Regions from separate parts of the Paenibacillus sp. FSL E2-0151 genome, predicted to be linked through region 1. Evidence: riboswitches for the same ligand, from Rfam matches in the RefSeq annotation. Region 1 holds a riboswitch; each other region holds the start of a gene.
The links. A riboswitch is a leader RNA that binds a small molecule or an ion and turns the genes downstream of it on or off. The one in region 1 is predicted to bind cyclic di-AMP.
Positions count from the first base shown of each region.

Region 1 (6,671 bases):
AGGGATGTCGAGGAGGTGGTTAATCCAGGCGTGAACAGTGGATAGGCAGCCAACCGAATCGTATTTGGCAAAGATCTGTTCGAGCTGGCTGAAATCAATCCAGGGGTGCAGAGCGCGTGCGAGTCTGATCAATCGTTTACCCATGGCGGCAGCTTGTTCTCTGAGATCTCCAGGGGTTCGCTGAACATGGACGAGCTTGTCGATTAGAGCTATCCGCCATGTATCCTTGTGATCTGCTGCGGTATAGATGCCTTTGATGGCCATACCTTCAAGACGAACGATGCTGGGATGCAACTGACAACGCATGAATGATTCGAGATCTTCAGCATTACGAATGGTACCCTCCCTGATATGGATATCCATGCCGAAGGAATGGGTGAACCCTCCAACTTGAATAGAGGAATCAAGCAGTTTGACATAATCGAGCAGCTTATTCCCACGGTTCACAATCATTCGCCTCCTGTGTTCGTTAAATGTCACTTAAAGTGACATTTATATTCCTTTTTGTTTGCTTTATGTTTAAAAATCCGAATTATATGATAGTTATCATCCCATAAATGTCCGCTTTTTGTCAATAGTATCCGTGAAAATTAATGGATTAAATCTGGAATTTAATACTTGTGTTATTTTATATAACTTATTGTGTTATTTATGTGGTGAAGTTCATGGAGGACTATATATAAGGAAGGACTATATATAAATGAATCAACAAGATCGGCTCTTACCGAAAAAGAGGGGATCAAATCTAATCATATGCAGTTCATGGGTAAAGATGACGAGATTATGCGATTTTTGATGAAAATGCCTAGCTGAAAAAGAAGTATTAAAAAATACTTTACTTTTAGTTCTGAACCCGGTATAATCAATTCTGTTGCCGATTATTTACGACATGCGGTCGTGGTGGAATGGCAGACACGCTATCTTGAGGGGGTAGTGGGCGTATGCCCGTGGAGGTTCGAGTCCTCTCGACCGCATCATATGAACGATTAAAAAGAAGCTTTCCATTAATGGGAAGCTTCTTTTTTTTGTCTTTTTCGAACAGTATGACATCTGGGTTGAAAAAAGGCCATCCATTACCGGAGGAATGTTGCTCTACCTTCCGGCTACGGGTGGCCTGTGTATTATTTTTGCAGCAAATTCTTGATATCTTCTTCAATCTTGTCCGGTGTTGTTTTGGGAGCATAACGTTTAATGACCTGTCCGTTCTGATCCACGAGGAATTTGGTGAAATTCCATTTGATTGCTTTGGAGCCGAGCAGGCCAGGAGCTTCTGTGCTCAGGTGTTGGAAAAGAGGGTGAGCGCTTGAGCCGTTCACATCAATTTTCTCAAACATGGGGAAGCTCACGCCATAATTCATCTGACAGAACTCGGCAATATCGTCGGAAGATCCTTTTTCCTGTGCAAACTGGTTACTTGGGAAACCAAGCACTTCAAATGGAGCATCTTGAAATTTGTCTTGCAATTCTTGCAGACCTTTGAATTGAGGGGTAAGGCCGCATGAGCTTGCCGTATTCACAATCAGGAGCACTTTGTCACGGTAGTCGGACATTTCAACTTCTTGACCGCGAAGGGTATTCACTTTGTAATCGTAGACTGTCATCTAAATCGCCTCCATTTATTTACTCTTATATCTTCTATTATATTGGTTGCAATTAAATATTGCAAAACTAATATGGTGTTAAAAGAATCAAAACAGGCAAGTTGTGCAGAATACGTGAATGAATTGCGAAGTGATTTACGCCAGAGTGAGAATTAGATAGCCTTGAAGAGATAGATAGAGTATAACTTTGTTGTAAGCGTTATTATGGATAGGAATTGGCAAAAATCTGCCGATTTGGTGATCTGGGCGGACTTTACACCGACATGGCACGGGTGTATGATTCATAGCGTAATTTCAATTTAAACTAAATTGTACTTGAAAAACGAAACAAACGATAATATCGCTCGATCTTACCTTAAGATATACGAACGATGTTTTAATCGCTGAGTTTCCATTCATTAATGAATGGGAAACGGGGGAACCAACGGAATGTGCTGTCCAGGACAGTGGGCATTCATGGGGTGAATTTTCCGGTGACAGCCGGAAATAGGGCGACTCTCGCGCCCGAATCCGTCAGCTAACCTCGTAAGCGTTAAAGGGAGAGGCAACAAGCCGTACGCTGGTTCATGGTGTTTTCGCCATGGGTTATTTAAGAAGCGTTCGGGAGGCCTTGGTCCCCCACGCTTCTTTTTTGTTGTCTTTTCACGCCAAGGGAGGAACGAATGATGGATACTGAGATGATCTTAGTGACTGCTCCAAATGAAGCAGGACGTAAATTTATCAAATTGCTGATGTACAAAAAAATGCCGTTTGCCGTTCTAACCAACAGTGCAGGGGAAGAGCGAAGACTCCGTAGAATCGGAGTAGAACATGTCATTCGCATGAATACGGCTGCAGCTCAAAAATGGTTTTTGCCGCAGGGCAGCGTAGGCAATGTGTTTATTTTCGAGAACAGCCTGAATCTGACCTGTCGTTATTTACAGATCTGCCGTTCATGGACATCGAAATCCCTGTGCGTCATTACGGAGCAGAGTCATCCTAAGGGCATCTATCGGGGCATGGGCGCAGACCGGATTGTATATTCGCTCAATGGGGAAGTTGGCTTTCTCCTCAATGGTTAATGCCATAGCTTGTGATTGCTCAGGTGTAAGGTGCCTGTTATAATTGAATGTATTAGAATCAATTTCAGAATTTACTCAAGGTATTATGAAATTGATTCATCGATAAACGGAAGTTTGAGGAGACTCATGCAGGATGGTGAGTCTTCTTTTTTATGCTTACAAGGAGGAATTGGCGTGCCGGATGTAGGTGGATTGAAATGGTTGTTTTTTGATGTTGGAGATACGCTGGTGGATGAATGGGAGCCGGTTGATGATATTATCGGACAGTTTGTCCGTGAAGCTTGTGCTTTGGGGTATCCGGTGACAATTGAGGCGGTACGCGAACTGTTCGCGAGCTGTTACCGAAAATATGAGCAATGGCCTATGAGAGTGGCGATTCGCACATTTGTTGAAGACGAGGGGCATCAAAAACAGATTCAGGACAAGCTGAAGTTTCAAAAAGATCTTGAACGTCCTTTTCCTTCAGCAGATTTTGTTCTTCAGCAGTTGTCACGGCATTATCGCATTGGCATTATTGCCAATCAGAGTCCTGGAACGGAAGAGAGACTGGAGAGTTACGGCTTGCGGAAGTATGTTGATGTTCTGGCATGTTCAGCTGAAGAAGGAGTGTCCAAGCCAGACCCTGAGTTATACGCTGTGGCCTTGAAGCAGGCAGGTTGTGAACCGGAGGAAGCCGTCATGATCGGAGATCGGATCGATAACGACATTATACCTGCTCGGAATCTGGGCATGCGTACGATTCGAATTATGCAGGGTTACGGAAGATTCCAGCCAGATCTATCGGATGACAAACGTGCGGATTGGACTGTTGAATCATTGGATCAACTCTTGCCGTTACTGATGCCAAATCAGGATTAGATTCAGATGGTTGTTTATTGGATTGCAACAATAAAGGCTGATCAACTGGGTATAAAATACCGGAGTTGATCAGCCTTTTTAGTATTTAGCCAATTAAAATGAGATTAGAACAACCGGATCGTCTGAATGATCAGATATACATTCAGCACAACGATAATCGCGGCAATGACCCATGAGATGATTTTGAGCCACAATTTGTTGGCGAATGCACCCATGCTTTTTTTATCACTTGTGAACATCACCAGGGGAATTACAGCAAAGGGCAATTGAAGCGACAGCACGACCTGGCTCAAAATGAGCAGTTCTTCTGTGCCATGTTCTCCTGCAATGGCTGTCACAATTACCGCCGGGATGATGGCGATCAGACGTGTGACCAGTCTGCGTAGCCAAGCCGGAATTCGAATGTTCAGGAAACCTTCCATAACGATCTGCCCAGCGAGTGTACCTGTAAGGGTAGAGTTCTGACCTGATGCTAACAGCGCCACACCGAACAGGATACTTGCGACCGTAGTACCCAATAGAGGTGTCAGCAGATGATAGGCATCAGCGATCTCAGCAACCTGCGTCATACCAGCACTGTGAAATACAGCGGCAGATACAATCAGGATGGCTGCATTGATGAACAGGGCCAGTGTCAGCGCAATCGTAGAATCCATGGTCGAGTACCGAATGGCTTCTTTTTTGCCCTGTGGTGTCTGTTCGATCTGACGGGTCTGCACAATGGAAGAATGCAGGTACAGATTATGCGGCATCACGGTTGCTCCGATAATACCAATGGCAATATAGAGCATAGCCGGGTTTTGCAGGATCTCAACATTTGGTACAAAACCATGGAGAACACCGCCCATATCCGGTTTTGCCAGAAACAGATCAATCCCGAAGCAGAGGGCAATTGTTGCCATCAGCACAATGACGAGAGTTTCCAAAGCGCGGAAGCCTTTGTTTTGCAGAACAAGAATCAGGAGTACATCAACTGCGGTGATGATAACGCCGTATAACATGGGGATGTTAAATAACAGTTTTAATGCGATGGCAGAACCAATGACTTCAGCCAGATCGGTAGCTGCAATGGCAAGCTCACACAGAATCCATAACATCATAACAACAGGCATGCTGAATCGTTCACGACAGGCTTGAGCCAGATCCCGTCCAGTGACGATACCGAGCTTGCCAGCCAGCGACTGAAGGACAACGGCCATCAGGTTCGATAACAGGATAACGGATAACAAGGTATACCCGAACTGCGAGCCGCCTGCGATATCTGTTGCCCAGTTCCCCGGGTCCATGTAACCTACGGCAACGAGGTATCCTGGGCCTACAAAGGCGAGGAATTTCTTCCACCATGCAGCATTCTGCGGAACTTTCATGGAACTATGTGCTTCTCCAAGGGAAGGGGCCATGCCCGCAGTAGATAATGATTCTCTTGAAGGAGCGTTGAACGGATTTTTTTTACTCATACGATAATCACCTGACTTTGAATTATTGATTTGGAGATATTGATGCGGTACAAACCGCTCATGATATATCTAAATTTTTATGTTTATTGTTACATTGTACTCCTTCAATTATTTTTGTCTAGTGCAACTTTTATGTATCAGCACAAAATTTCGGTTGTAGCTTGAATATGCCCCTTCGTATATTACCCAACCTTAGGGAAAATACAGCCATGGCATTGAAATGCATGAAAATAATAAAGTTGTAAAAGCTGATAAAGATACAAAATTGCGTTTCAAAATGAGCCAGAAGTTTAAATTGAAAGGAAGGCAGTAAAAAACTATATGGATAAGGGAGAGATTCTGAATGGAAGCTTTATATACAGCAGTAGCGACAGTTAAAGGTGGACGTACAGGTTCGGTGACTTCTTCGGATGGCGTGCTTAAGCATGATCTGAAAATGCCAAAAGAGCTTGGTGGCTCCGGTGGTGAAGGTACTAACCCTGAGCAACTTTTTGCCGCTGGATATGGAGCATGTTATGAAAGTGCCCTTGCCAATGTAGCACGCAAAGCAGGTGTGAAATTGGAGGATGTGGTCGTTACAAGTAACGTATCCATTGGTAAAGACCCTGCGGATGACGGTTTTCAGCTGTCTGTTCGTCTGGACGTTAGCATGCCTGGTGTAGATCACAGTCAAGCAGAGGAACTGGCCCGCAAGGCGCATGATTTCTGTCCATATTCCAAAGCAACACGCGGCAACATTGATGTTGTATTAAACGTAGTTTAAGATTTGACTCCTGGTAAGTAAAGGGAACATATAGAGCAGGTTATCCCAGATACCTGATGTTCGACTACAAAGCCCTGCTGGCAATCGGCAGGGTTTTGTGTTGATTATCATATAAGGACATGATGCAGGAGATTAGATGCCAGATCGCGTACTATTTTACATAATTGCACTCTCACTTCATGCTACACATTCCATAAAGGGGGAACGAAGATGAGTATTGAAGAGATGATCGAGCGGCGATTTGTGTGTACAAAATGCAGGGGCACGGATTGTAACATTAAGGAAGTTTCCATGTCAGGAGCAGGCCTGAGTAAGATGTTTGATATACAGCATAATCACTACCTGTTCGTGGCTTGTGCTTCCTGCGGGTATGTTGAAGTATTTGATCCGGATGTCTTGAAAGGGAAAAAACAGGGACAGGTAGGGACGATTCTGGATATTCTGTTTGGCGGGTAGACATGCGCGAGTTGACATTGATCTGAATTTTCTTTAATATAACTTAGTACTGAGTAGTGTCATTGCATGAACCAAATTTGAATTAAACAGGTGATATCCATGTCTTATAGACCGCGTATTGCAGATTTAGAATTAGCTTATGGTAACAAGGAAGACGGATTGTATGAATTCAAAATGAATTTGGTAGACGGTACAAAATGCCGTGTATTCTACACCCGTTCACCGGAATGGAAGATGACCAATATCAGCCGTCTGCAGAAAACCCCTTGTCCAGTATGTCGCAAAGATTTCATTTGCAAATGTATGGACCAGTGGGCAAGTGACCTGCATCAACAGATGATCGATGACCAATGGATGGAAAAGGCAGTTACGGAATAATTGTCGGACAGATACGAGCGTGGGCACAATGCCTGCGCTCTTTTTCTTTATATTTCCCATTTATGCGTGTTCAAAAAGAGCGGTGTTCAGTCTTTTT
Region 1 is NZ_CP150308.1:1,670,208-1,676,878, forward strand. It holds gene MHI55_RS07495 (urease accessory UreF family protein) at 1-447, opposite strand, end outside; tRNA gene MHI55_RS07500 (tRNA-Leu) at 892-974, shown strand; gene MHI55_RS07505 (glutathione peroxidase) at 1,122-1,601, opposite strand; cyclic di-AMP (ydaO/yuaA leader) riboswitch at 1,973-2,148, shown strand; gene MHI55_RS07510 (hypothetical protein) at 2,264-2,662, shown strand; gene MHI55_RS07515 (HAD family hydrolase) at 2,837-3,520, shown strand; gene MHI55_RS07520 (Nramp family divalent metal transporter) at 3,625-4,920, opposite strand; gene MHI55_RS07525 (organic hydroperoxide resistance protein) at 5,321-5,740, shown strand; gene MHI55_RS07530 (zinc ribbon domain-containing protein) at 5,951-6,196, shown strand; gene MHI55_RS07535 (hypothetical protein) at 6,296-6,574, shown strand.

Region 2 (6,671 bases), 2.3 Mb from region 1:
GGAAGACATTTCGTTGCTTGCTTCTGCCTGTGCTTCCATCTGCATCATCTTCTCTTCCATACGCTTCATACCAGCACTTGCGGTATCAGAGCCAAACCCATTCAACGCTTTGTTGATTTCCGTTTGGGCTTTTGCTGCATTGTAACGCGCTACCAGTGTTTCGCGTTTGTTCTTCATTTGAGTCAGTTGCTTACGCATCTCGTCGAGCTTGCCACGCAGGTTATCTGCAGAAGCCTTGTTTTGGTCATAGCTGGTTTTGTACTCAGCCATCTTCTCTTCAGCAACCTTTTTCTCTTCCAGAGCACGTCGAGCCAAATCTAGATTCTGAGCACGTGCCGCCGTATGCGCCTGCTCTTCACGTTTCTTCACAAGAGCTTCCTGCTCTTCGAACAACTGCTTGAATTTCTTCTCAATGGCGATCTGTTGAGCTACTGCTTTCTCCGCATCTTCCAGATCCTCTTGCATGTCACGGATATATTGGTCCGTCATCTTGATTGGATCTTCCGCCTTGTCAATAATGGCGTTGATGTTAGACATGGTTAGATCACGCAAACGTTTGAAAATGGACATTATGTTATTCCTCCTAGTCGATATTACATCGTATATAAACATACATACGTAACAATCTACAACTCGTTTCAATTTTAGCAAATAAAATCAAAACATTCGATGGCTCTTATGTCAGGAAGATCGTTTATCTTTGTTCAGATGATCCTCCATCAACCTCTCTGCAGTCTGCACGATTTCGTCGATCTGCATCCGCGTGATGGAATCAAAATGGATACCCATGATCACCGTAACGGTTACTTTCAGTTGCAAGGCTGCCTTTCGGGCAAGCCGCTCACACAGCTCTTGTTCTTTATGCCCGGGAATATGTACCGTCGTCCCGCTTACGCGCTCATGATCCACATAGAACGTGGCTACGGCGCCAATATGCGCCTTTCCTCCGGTAACGAGAAAAACCTTATCTTCTCCTGCTTCAATCACCTGTAAACGTATGGATTTCAAATCAGATGTACTCATACCCATCCACCTATCCTTTTCTATATGTTATATATGGAGGAATTATGGCTGTCATGAGCTAAATCCACAATGAAACTTCTCACACTGCGCATATTTTATGGAGCCCCCGGGTATACCAAGGAGAACGTCATTTTGAAAAAGGAGGCCGATATTATGCGCGTACGCCTCATTATGCTGATGGTTATCGTTATTTTTCTCGGGGGATCTCATGCTCCAGTTTCATCGCGGGATGTTTCAAGCCCGCCAGGTGAATCCGTATCAGGTTCGGATTCTGCGGAAGAAGAACAACTGACATTGGGACAATTACGTCAAAAATATGCCGATACGTTCAAAACCAATGGTCCTTCAACCAAGAAGGTTGCACTGACTTTTGATGATGTACCTGATCCACGGTTTACTCCACAAGTGCTGGATGTATTGAAGAAATACAATGTCAGAGCTACATTCTTCATCGTGGGTAGTCGTGCTGAGAAACATCCGGATCTAGTGAAACGCATCGTTAAGGAAGGGCATATGGTTGGTAATCACAGCTACAATCATCCTGAATTCAGTAAGCTGTCGATGAATGCCTTTCGCAAACAAATTTTACATACCGGGGATATTATTCAACGTTTGGCGGGATATACGCCCAAGATGATTCGGCCACCTTATGGAGACATTAATGAAGAACAGCTGAGATGGGCTGCCAAACAACATTATAGCATTGTGAACTGGAACGTAGACTCCCTGGACTGGAAAGGCCTTTCAAAGGAACAGGTGAAAGATAACATCCTCTCTGCCGTGAAACCTGGCTCCATCGTTCTGCAACATGCTGGAGGCGGTGTAGGGTCAAACCTGAACGGCACGATTGAGGCTTTGCCTGAAATTATTGAGGAACTACGTAATCGGGGATATGAACTGGTCACCTTGGACGAAATGCTGGGATTGCCCAAGGCCAAAGATTAGGATGACCGTGATAACAAATAATGAGAATATTAAAAGGGTGCTGTTCAATCGCGAATTAGCGACTGGCAGACACCCTGTTTGAATTCATTTTAAATGTTATTTTCTCTCTACTTCAGAATGTACAGCTCGATATCCTGAAAACCAAATGAGCTTACAGACTGTTTGCTACCCGGGATAAAGATATCAATCCGGTGACCCTTGATTGCACCGCCCACATCCCGCGCTGTGGCTACAAAAGCCTGTTTTGGCAATCCTGGATGGCTGTGACCAGTTACCAGTACTTTGGTTCCAAGTGGAATTACACTTGGATCAACTGCAATCGTACCCAGTTCAAGGTCATTTCCGAAATAATCGACTGCACCCCAGCCTCCATTTTCAGACGGATCTGCAGAGTATGCCGTTGCTTTTACGTTCACAGCTTTGCTGTAATCGAATGTTTTACCCCAGGCTTGAACAACTTTATTATCTGCGTTGACGTCCAAGCTTGCTGTAGTAACAGTCTTCGCTTGGGTCTTGCTCTCCGTTGCCGCAGCGTCTGCTACATTGTTTGCCTTACCGGGAATCGTAATTTTCAAACCACCATAAATGTTGTAAGCCGAAATGTCGTTGTTTGCTTTAATTAACGTGTTGAGTGCTACTCCATATTGTTTTGATAAGGTGTAGAAGGTATCCCCTTCTTTGGCCACATGAACTGAATCGGCGTGAGCCGGAACGGCTTGAATGAGCATTGCTGTTGTCATTAATGCTACTGCTGTTTTGGCTATACGTTTCTTGTTAATCATGGTCTTCCTCCCTCATTGTGCCTGCGAAGTTAGTTGTCGGATTCGGATGAGGAGCCCACCCTATAGGTTCTTCGTTACATTTGAAACGTTATGTACCCAATTCACCCCAAGCAGTGTGCTGTAGATCTTCCCCCTGCACAATCTGCATCGTTACATCCCCCGCACTCCCTGTCCGGAAGTTTCGGCAGAGTTCAATATATCACAATTTTGTAACCTGAACTTGTAGTAATTCTTACCAAATGGTTTTTAGCATGTAAGCATTTGTAAGAATACTGGTTAATTCAGAAAGTTTGGTTGACCCGATTCCTTTACATTTGGTAACAGAATAGTTACTTTTCCGAATCCATACGTCATTATTATCCATAAAAAATAGCGTTACCGACTCGAAGTCAGTAACGCTATTTGATCACATCGTTTAGAGTACTTTCGCAAGAAAATCACGTGTACGTGAATTTTTGGGTGCTCCAAACACCTCATCAGGTGTTCCCTCTTCCACAATAACCCCGCCATCCATGAACAAGATGCGGTCTCCCACTTCACGTGCGAAACCCATCTCATGGGTTACGATGACCATCGTCATTCCGCCTTCTGCAAGACGTTTCATGACATCCAGCACTTCGCCGACCATCTCAGGATCCAGTGCCGACGTAGGCTCGTCAAACAGCATCACATGCGGCTGCATGGCCAATGCTCTAGCAATGGCGATCCGCTGCTTCTGTCCACCAGACAGCTGATTCGGGAATGTATCTTTTTTATCGTACAAGCCCACGGTGTTAAGCAGATCAGCAGCAATTTTTTCCGCTTCCTGAGTGGATTGTTTCTTCACTTTAATTGGAGCAATCGTAATGTTTTGCTCTACCGTTTTGTGTGGGAACAGGTTGAAGTGCTGGAACACCATGCCCATTTTCTCACGAGTTGCGTTAATGTTATGCTTGGGGTCCGTGATTGACACGCCTTCAAAATCAATCTCTCCTGAGGTAGGCTGTTCCAGCAGATTCAGACAACGCAAGAACGTACTTTTACCTGAACCAGAAGGACCGATGACCACGACAACCTCACCTTTGCCAATCGTCACGTTTATGCCCTTAAGCACATCGTTATTTCCATAAGATTTGTGTAATTGTCTAACGTCTATCACTTGCACTCAACTTCCTTTCCAGTCGTCCCAGCAGCTTGGACAAAATGAACGTCATTACAAAGTAGATGGCTGCTGCAATCAAAAATGGACTCAAGCCTTGGTACGTAATGTTCTTGACTACACTTGCCTGATACATAATGTCCACCATACCGATAACGGAGATAATGGAGGATTCTTTGATGATAGTTATGAATTCATTACCGATCGCTGGTAATACAGCTTTGAAGGCTTGTGGCAATATGATATAACGCATCGCGGCGCCTCTTCCCATACCTAATGAACGCGCTGCCTCCAACTGACCACGATCCACACCTTGGATACCTGCACGGAAAATCTCCGCCAGATAGGCACCACTATTGATTGAAAGTGTAATGATACCTGCCTGAAGTGCAGTGAAGTTAATGCCAAAGCTCAGGGAAAAACCATAGTAAATAATCATCAACTGTACCAACATCGGTGTGCCACGGATCACTTCAACGTAAGCCGTACCGATCCAGCGCAAGATTGCAGCGTCATGCAAACGGAACAAACAGATGATCAATCCAATAATTACCCCGAAGATAACCCCAAGTGCAGACAACAGAAGTGTGTATCCTACACCTGTAGCATAGAAACTTTTGTACTCCCAGAATACTTGGAAAATATTTTGTGATTTGTTCGCTTTATCCGCCATCAAGAGGCTGGCGTCCGTCACCATCTGATTGATTTTATCTTCGCTTTTCAGTCGCTCCAGTGTTCCATTTACTGCAGCTAGCAGCTCGGTATTACCTTTACGAATCCCGATTGCCGCTTCTGCTTGCTCTTCGTCCGGAACAGCAGCAGCAAGTCCAATGATATCGTCCAGATAACCTACAGCAACGGTATCTTCAACGATTGCCGCGTCAATGCGTTTTGTTTGCAGTTGAAGCACGATATCCGAGATTTTATCCAGCGCAGTAAGCTTCGCTCCTGGAATACTCTGTCCGATCGTTTCCTGAATGGAGCCTTTCTGAACGCCAATCTTCGCATTTTCAAGTTCTGCCATGGTTGGATATTTGTCTTTATCCACATTGCGAACCATAATCACTTGTTTTGACTTATAATAGGTGTCGGAAAAATCGATACTTTTCTTCCGCTCATCCGTCGGCGTCATACCTGAAATCACCAGATCAACACGCCCGCTCTGCAATGAAGGCAGAAGACCGTCGAAGCCCATATCCTCAATCACAAGCTCAGCGCCAAGATCTTTGGCAATCTCTTTGGCGATCTCAATATCGAAGCCGACGATTTCATCTTTGCCATTAATCACTTTATGGAATTCATATGGTGCAAAATCGGCACTTGTACCGAGCACCAGCTTTTTACTGCTTGAATTATCTGTAGTTCCACTAGCAAGTGCCACAGGAACGGCAGTCGTCAGCAGAATAACAAAGGTCAACAGCATCATGGTGTAACGACTTATTAATTTCAACCTTTTTCTCTCCCCTTACAATACTTTGTATGCTTCTCATGTTGATGACTGAGTCATTATAAAGTACAATGCATGATTATGCAATGCATTTTGACAATACAAATCTTGACTTGTTTCTGAAAAAAATAAAGCAAACATGATATAATCAATGAATTATTTTCATTTTTGCATAAGGAGTTTACTAATGACAGCTAACAAATCACAAATTCTAACGGTTATTGATCAATATGCTTCCCGTTTTAAAACCATTTCATCATATATCGGTGCCAACCCCGAACTGGGAAATGAAGAGTATCTCGCTTCTGCCCGTTTGAAAGAAGAACTGCTCTTCCACGGTTTCACTGTAGAGGCTCCAATCCTTGGTCTGGAGACAGCCTTTATCGGAACCTATTCAGCCGCCAAACCAGGCCCTACCATTGCTTTATTGTGCGAATATGACGCCTTGCCGGAGATCGGTCACGCTTGTGGTCACCATCTGATCTGTATGATGAGTCTTGGGGCCGCTGTTGGGCTAAAATCTATTCTGGATGAAGTAGGTGGAACCATTAAAGTGTTTGGTACCCCCGCTGAAGAGACACGTGGTGCCAAAGTTCCGATGGCTGAAGCAGGTTTGTTCGATGACTGTGATGTCGCTCTCATGGCGCATCCATATTATGCCTACGAAAAGTCAGGCAGCTCACTGGCTATTGATGCAGTGCAATTTGAATTCCATGGCCGATCTTCACATGCCGCTGCAAGTCCGCACGAAGGTATTAATGCACTTGATGCTGTCATTCAAACGTTCAACGGAATCAATGCATTTCGGCAACAAGTTAAAAGCAGCGTTCGGATTCATGGTGTGATCAACAACGGAGGTCAGGCAGCAAACATCATTCCTGACTATGCTTCTGCGCAATTTTATGTACGGGCAGCAACTCGCAAAGAACTGAATATCCTCACAGAACGTGTGATTCAGATCGCTGAAGGTTCTGCTCTCCAGACAGGATGCAAGCTGGTGACATCCAACTATGAAACGTCCTATGACGAGATGGTTACCAATGAAGCATTCTCAGCTGCGTTTAGTCAAAATCTGATGGAACTTGGGATCCCGCAAGAAGAGATTGTGAGTGGTAATGATCACGGCTCTATGGACATAGGTAACGTTTCCCTGAAATGTCCTGCAATTCATCCCTACATTCGTGTTGTAGACGAGGTGCATACACTGCACTCCATAGCCTTCCGTGACCTTGCACTTCAGGAGCGTGCGCTGGATGGCATGATTCTGGGAGCCAAGGCACTTGCAACAACAGCCTATGACGTACTGAGCCAGCCAGAGCTGCTTCAAACCATCCGC
Region 2 is NZ_CP150308.1:4,008,963-4,015,633, forward strand. It holds gene MHI55_RS18100 (PspA/IM30 family protein) at 1-570, opposite strand, end outside; gene MHI55_RS18105 (hypothetical protein) at 682-1,023, opposite strand; gene MHI55_RS18110 (polysaccharide deacetylase family protein) at 1,177-1,968, shown strand; gene MHI55_RS18115 (3D domain-containing protein) at 2,076-2,750, opposite strand; cyclic di-AMP (ydaO/yuaA leader) riboswitch at 2,753-2,947, opposite strand; gene MHI55_RS18120 (amino acid ABC transporter ATP-binding protein) at 3,166-3,888, opposite strand; gene MHI55_RS18125 (ABC transporter permease subunit) at 3,875-5,338, opposite strand; gene MHI55_RS18130 (M20 family metallopeptidase) at 5,523-6,671, shown strand, end outside.
Region 2: linked by a shared signal. The riboswitch ahead of MHI55_RS18115 (3D domain-containing protein) and the one ahead of MHI55_RS07510 (hypothetical protein) in region 1 are both predicted to bind cyclic di-AMP.

Region 3 (6,671 bases), 740 kb from region 1:
GGACCCGGTATCGTGAGCGATCAGCATCATTTTGGTACCTAACCAGACAAAGAGCATGGTGGATAAGCCTATGGTGATGGTGGCCCATTTGCCATACTGGGTAAAAAACTGCAAAATTTCCTGCCCTGTAGCGAAGCCGGCTCCAACAACCGTTCCAATGTATGTAAATGCGATCTGCAGCACCCGAAATGCCTGTTTCATGTGTTTCCCCTCTCAGGCCCCTGTATAGTTTGGACATGCGGGTACCATGGTACAAGGTATGCTTGACCCACGAAAGTCATGACAATCGATAATGAGCTTTGGCTTGAAATGCGTCCCAAGGACAGCGTCAAGGCAATTTCGCTTGAACTTATAGATAGATATATGATACTTTTACCTCATAGGATAGGCTTGGGAGGTCAAATCATGGAATTATTGAAACAACGAATTTTACAAGAAGGTGTGGTTATCTCGGATCAAGTATTAAAGCTGGATGGTCTGTTGAACCACCAAATTGATCCTGCATTAACGATGGAGATGGGACGTGAGTTCGCTGCCCGTTTTCGTGAAAGTGGAGTAACTCGGGTAATCACGGTAGAATCCTCAGGGATTCCGGTTGCGTTTGCCGCAGCCTATGAACTGGGGGTGCCACTTGTATTCGCCCGTCGCAAAAAAACACTTCTGGCTGATCCTGATGCTTACTGTGAACGTGTACCGTCCTTTACCAAAGGAATTGTAACTGACATTATGGTATCCCGCGAGTTCATTCATGAGAATGACCGCATTTTGTTCATTGATGATATTATTGCCAATGGAGATGCCGCTCGTGGCGTCATCAAAATTATCGAGCGTTCCGGTGCGGAACTCGTCGGATTCGGCGTTGTGGTCGAGAAAAGTTTTCAGGCGGGGGCACGCACGATTCGTGAACAGGGTATTCCGGTGGAAGCCTTGGTACGCATTCGTTCCCTGAATGATGGTACGGTACAATTTGACGATAACGAAATGTGACATTTTAAAGGAATAGGGCCTATTTTTTGAACTATGCCTTTGCATGACCGCCGATTTCATTTATAATGGGGTTATGTTAGGGAGAGGAGGCAACACCATGGGGAACCAACCGGCAACAGAACAATTTTTTAATGATAAGCTGGCGGAATCGAAAGTTCATTTTGAACGTGCCCTGGATTGTAAACATACGGAATTCGATGACCTTTATCCCTATATGATTGAACATCCTCAATTTTTCTGGTACAAACGCTATGTTGCCTGGTCAGAATTACTGACGATTGTAGGCTTGTGCGAAGAGTTGTCCTTCTCTTGGAAAGAACAATTTACACCGCATCAAGTGGAGTACCTTGAAGAACGTGTGATGTCCGCCAAAGTGCTTGATTTTTGGTTCGAGAAGAACGACAGCAAAGAGCACGCGCAGCGGTAACTTTCAGTCGGGACATAATTTCGAATGACATGACAGTCCAATACAGTCACGTGAGACCTAAATGACTTTTCATTTAGGTCTCTTTTTGTAAATAAATTTGAATTATAGGAGCCATGAAGATGATTAGTGATACAGAATTGGACGCCCTGCGTCTGTCAGGTGAGAAAGTTAGAGTCGTACGGGACGAGCTGGAATCGAACGACGTGAAAGGGATTGTGGTTGCCTGGGATGGCGAGCAGGTACTTATCCGTCGTCAGAATCGACGTGTCGTTAAGCTGGACCGAGGTTACAGCTATCAGCTGTTCAGCGAGCCGCGCCAGAGTCCACTTAGTGAGTAACAGCTGATAATTATGGCAGGGCCATGAGCTTTAAATGTTTGGAATTACCATGATTTCTTGGCATAATTGGCTCACTCGGGAGAGAAGATAGGTACAGTGAGGAAGATCTGTAACTATAGCCGAGAGGGTGTGCTACAAGCCATGACATTGATGAATGATAAAGTTCATGCCTACAAGGATCAGATTGGAGCATTAAGCGATGTGCTGCCAGGTGTGGTGAAGTCGTATCATGAGTTTACCGGAGAATGTTTCCAACCTGGTGTGATTGATGCGAAGACAAAACAGCTAATTGCGCTTGGCATTGGATTATTCGCCAACAATGAGGTATGTACCTTCTACCATGTAGAAGAAGCCCGTGCTAAGGGCGCAACAGATCAGGAGATTATGGAGACCGTAGCCGTGGCTGGAGCTGTTGGTGGAGGACATGCCCTGTCTCAGGGTGCGATGCGAGTGCAGAAGGCGCTGCATTAGTAAGCAATGCAACATACATTTTTAAGTGCAAAAAAGGCATCCGGTTAATAACCGATGCCTTTTTGTATGTGAATCACATTTTACCTAACATTTTATCATACATAAACTGTCCAGTTACCCGACGTGCTGTTACATAACGATCATTGAAGTATGGATTCGATAACTTCGTGATGCTTACACCTTTACTGCTGGAGGCATGAGCGAATTGTCCGCCGCCGATATATACACCTGTATGTGAAATGCCTTTGCCTGTTGTATTAAAGAACACCAGATCACCTGTCCGAACATTGCTCTTGGATACGGGAGTACCTGCTTTGGCTTGCTGCTGCGAAGTACGTGGTAATTCAATGCTGTATTTGTTGAAAAGATATCTCATAAAACCAGAACAGTCGAAGCCGGCTACAGTTGTGCCACCCCATTTGTAAGGAATACCTGTCATGTTGTTCACTACGGAGTTGATACTGCTTGCCTCTGTGCTTGTTGCCCCGGATGTAAATAATACAGCTGCTCCAAAAATGGAGATAATCAGTTTTTTCAAAATCAATGTTCTCCCTTCGATGCCTACGGAGTTAGCTAAGGGTTCGGTAGAAGGTTCCCTATATTTCCTATGTATAAGAATAATTCACCCAAATTGGTTCCCCCGTTTTCAAACATGAAACTCGGCAATGAATAATTAAGTTTTTGTAACTATTTGAAACTATATTGCATAAATGCGTAATTGTCAAACCCATTTAAAACCCTTCGTAATACCTCAATGTTAGCGGAATTAAGGTTTTTATATGAAAGAAGGGATCAAGTTTGGGTATCATTCATGACAAAAACGTCATTATTGGTTCGTTTAAGACGAATTTGGATAAATAAATAGGTTTGTCATGAGTTAAAAGAACTATCCCGTTATGTAGAATTAGAGAGATTATATTCATTAAGTTGCATATATTGACAAAAATCGATTTTTTGCATATTATCTGATTATCCAATCCACATATTGGATGAAAATTGATTTTATTATGCGATAAATACAAATAAAGGAGGTTTGGGTCGTATATCATAGGTAAAGTAGAAGTGGAAGATTTATAAAAACGAACATAGGAGAGTGTTACATTTGAAAGCGAAGAAAATAATTACTTTTGTCCTGGCATGTACGATGGTGTTCTCAGTAGTTGGAATGGCAGTTCTCCCTGTAGGGACGGTATCTGCTGCAGATGCGTCGGGTACTACAGCGAGTATTTCTGATATTTTGAAGAACCAGCTGCCGGATGGAGGTTGGAGAAAAGATTATAAACAGACAAGTGGAGAGTGGGCAAAGTCCACGATAGACAACAAGGCTACATACTCAGAAATTAGAAGATTGGCGAAGGAATTTAAAAAGACGAATGATCCGCGTTACTCCACAGCTGCAATCAAAGGAATTAACTTTTTGATCAACATGCAGTATTCAAACGGCGGGTGGCCACAAGTTTACCAAAGCTCCGGATACCACAAGCACATCACTTACAATGATGATGCCATGATTAATGTAATGATCATGCTGGATGAAGTAGCAGCACGCAAAGGTGATTTCTCATTTATCGACAGCACACTTGCTAACCGCAGTAAAAATTCAGTTGCCAAAGGTGTGGAGGCGATTCTGAATACACAGGTCGTTTCAGGTGGTAAGCTGACAGCATGGGGACAACAACATGATTCCAGCTCTCTTAAACCAGCGAGCGCAAGAATCTACGAAGTGCCATCACTGACAGCTGGAGAGAGTGTAACGATTGTTAAATTTCTGAAAACCAGACCTGCTAACGCTAAAATTACCGCATCCATTAAAGGAGCGGAGGCTTGGTTTAACAAAGTGAAAATTACGGGTTACAAGTATGAAAGAGCTAATGGAGATAGTAAAATTATCGCTGATTCCAAAGCTGCACCAATTTGGGCACGCTTCTATGAGATCGGAACGGATAAACCAATCTTTATTGGTCGTGACGGGGTAGTTAAATACAAATTAAGTGATATTGATAAAGAAAGAAGAGGCGGTTATGCATGGTATGGCAACTGGCCTTCCAAGCTGTAATTTGTAGTATGCTTCCGTTTTAATGAACCAAACTATTAACAGCAGTTAAAGGTAAAGCCCGAATCGACATGGACGTCTGATTCGGGCTTTATTGTTATTACTTTCAGTGTTGACATGATAGATTACGCATGATATATTATTTCTTGTCGCCGATATGGATGACGGAGATACAATATGCGGTCGTGGCGGAATTGGCAGACGCGCACGGTTCAGGTCCGTGTGGGCTAACCCCCGTGGAGGTTCGAGTCCTCTCGACCGCATCTAATAAAAAGACTCCTTAAGCTAACGCTTAAGGAGTCTTTTTTTGCATTTTTTGATATAACACTAACTTTAGTGATGAGTATTCAAGAGGTTAGTGCTTAGCTGCACGTACAGCAAATGTCTTCCATCAGCCATACGGAACGTTTATTGTGCTGCGGTAACATTAACGCTGTCAATATTCGGTCCTTCCGATCCGGTGGTAACTACTTTCAATGTATTGGTCCCCGTGTTCATGGGGACCTGTATTGTTTTTTCAACCCAAGTGGACCAGCTTCCCGTAGCCGGAAAGGGCTCGTTGCTAATGACTTTGGTTCCGTTCACAAAAATGTCGAGGTTCCGAGTGCCGCTTTCCAGCGCATAACGAAACTTTACGTTTTTGGTACCTGTTGTCGTGTTATTAATGCCGTTCCATTGAATGGCCGAACCAGTCATCGCATTGAAGTTAACATACCCGGAGCCAGTGTAACCGGGGTAGATTGTTTCAATGGTAGCTTCCGTAAGTGACGTTCCGGTCTCGGCTTCATACGTCGTGCCACTGCCTGTATTCCCGCCGCTATTTCCGCCAGTAACGTTGGCAACAAACGTTGTTACGCTCTGAGGCGGGAGCTGTGCCGTGAAGGCTCCATTGGATACGTTAAGCGAGGTTCCGCTTGCCAGGTTTCGACTGCTGTCCGTAATCCATGAGGACACAGTAGAGGCATTACCATTCTGCAGAACGAATTTTTGGCTTGTGGCTGAAGTTCCACGGTTAATTGCCACGACGACGACTTTGTTATCACCTTTATAGGCTGAGACAAATGTGTTTGTATCCGGATTTTTCGTTGCATCGACTCGCAGGTAGCCTGGACGCACGAATTTAGAGAAATGAGCCATATTATACCCGCGTTTGCTTATGGTACCGTCCTCTTTCATCGGACCATACTGTCTGCGGATGTACCACCACACGTAGGCCTGGAAATCACCTTCTACCATGGCATTGTGCATGTGATAGGAAACGTCTAATGCTTCAGGCCAGCGGTCTGCTGAGTTGTTGTCACTGTTTGGAACATACACTTCAGTCATCCACAGTTCTTTACCGGCTCCTTTTTGCTTAAAGAGAGGGTAGGCAAAATTCGAAATCTGGGTTCCATACGTATGTGCTCCCAGAATGTCCATGTTGGCAAGTGCCTGCGGATCATTCAGGATTGGGTCGGATATGTTTTTTAAGTACTGGAAGGATTCAGGCGCCATGACTTTGGTACCTTGGATGGACCCGGCATTTTCTTTCATGAATCGAAGGATCTCTTGTGGAGTCCACCAAGTCCAGTCATGAGCATAATCCGGTTCGTTTTGTACAGAAATGGCATACAGATCTACGCCGTTATTTTTCATGTAGGTTACAAAGTCGTTCAGATGTTGCGCATATGCGGTATATTTGTCGTATTTCAGACGTTTGGCATTTGTGTCCCCATTGCGGTTGAACGTTTCAACCATGCTGCTTGGAGGATTCCATGGGGATGCAAATACAATAGCACCCTTTTCGATAGCTCGTTTGGCTGTGGCAACTTCACGATACCAGTTATTGGAATCTGGATCAACGTAGATCCTGAGAATGGAGAAGCCTAATTGATTCTGGTCATTACCAAAAGCAGTTTCACGTTGAGCGGGAGTCAGATCACCAATCCAGGCAGGAAGGTTAATGCCCCCAAAGCCCTTGATCAGCTGTTTTTCCGAGGACAAATTAATGTTGGCATCGCTGGCTGCTGACACATTTGTCGGGGTTAACATCAAAGGCAGGGCTGTTAAACAGGCCAAAAGAACATTAATCGTCTTTTTTAGTTTGAATTTCACTACTTTCATCCTCCTCGATAATAGTAAGTTGCATAGAGAAACCGCAACCAGGAATAACAAACAAGAATAGCGGATTGTCTGGCATTTATTTTATGTAAACCCTTTCAAAACCTCCTTCCATAAATCATAGGATAGAAATGAAGCATAGAACCTCTTTCATTTGTTGATTCTACTAAAAAATTCCTAAACTGAAAACCTGACAAATTACAGTATTTTTTCTAATTAATCTCTTTTATAACTGTTCAATGACAGTTCTTGTCTGAATGCTAAGGAGAAAACTGGAATGATGGAGATCTTCACT
Region 3 is NZ_CP150308.1:2,407,368-2,414,038, forward strand. It holds gene MHI55_RS11185 (hypothetical protein) at 1-201, opposite strand, end outside; gene MHI55_RS11190 (xanthine phosphoribosyltransferase) at 406-987, shown strand; gene MHI55_RS11195 (hypothetical protein) at 1,085-1,414, shown strand; gene MHI55_RS11200 (hypothetical protein) at 1,534-1,752, shown strand; gene MHI55_RS11205 (carboxymuconolactone decarboxylase family protein) at 1,894-2,223, shown strand; gene MHI55_RS11210 (C40 family peptidase) at 2,297-2,761, opposite strand; cyclic di-AMP (ydaO/yuaA leader) riboswitch at 2,767-2,898, opposite strand; gene pelA (pectate lyase) at 3,317-4,279, shown strand; tRNA gene MHI55_RS11220 (tRNA-Leu) at 4,456-4,539, shown strand; gene MHI55_RS11225 (carbohydrate-binding protein) at 4,685-6,370, opposite strand.
Region 3: linked by a shared signal. The riboswitch ahead of MHI55_RS11210 (C40 family peptidase) and the one ahead of MHI55_RS07510 (hypothetical protein) in region 1 are both predicted to bind cyclic di-AMP.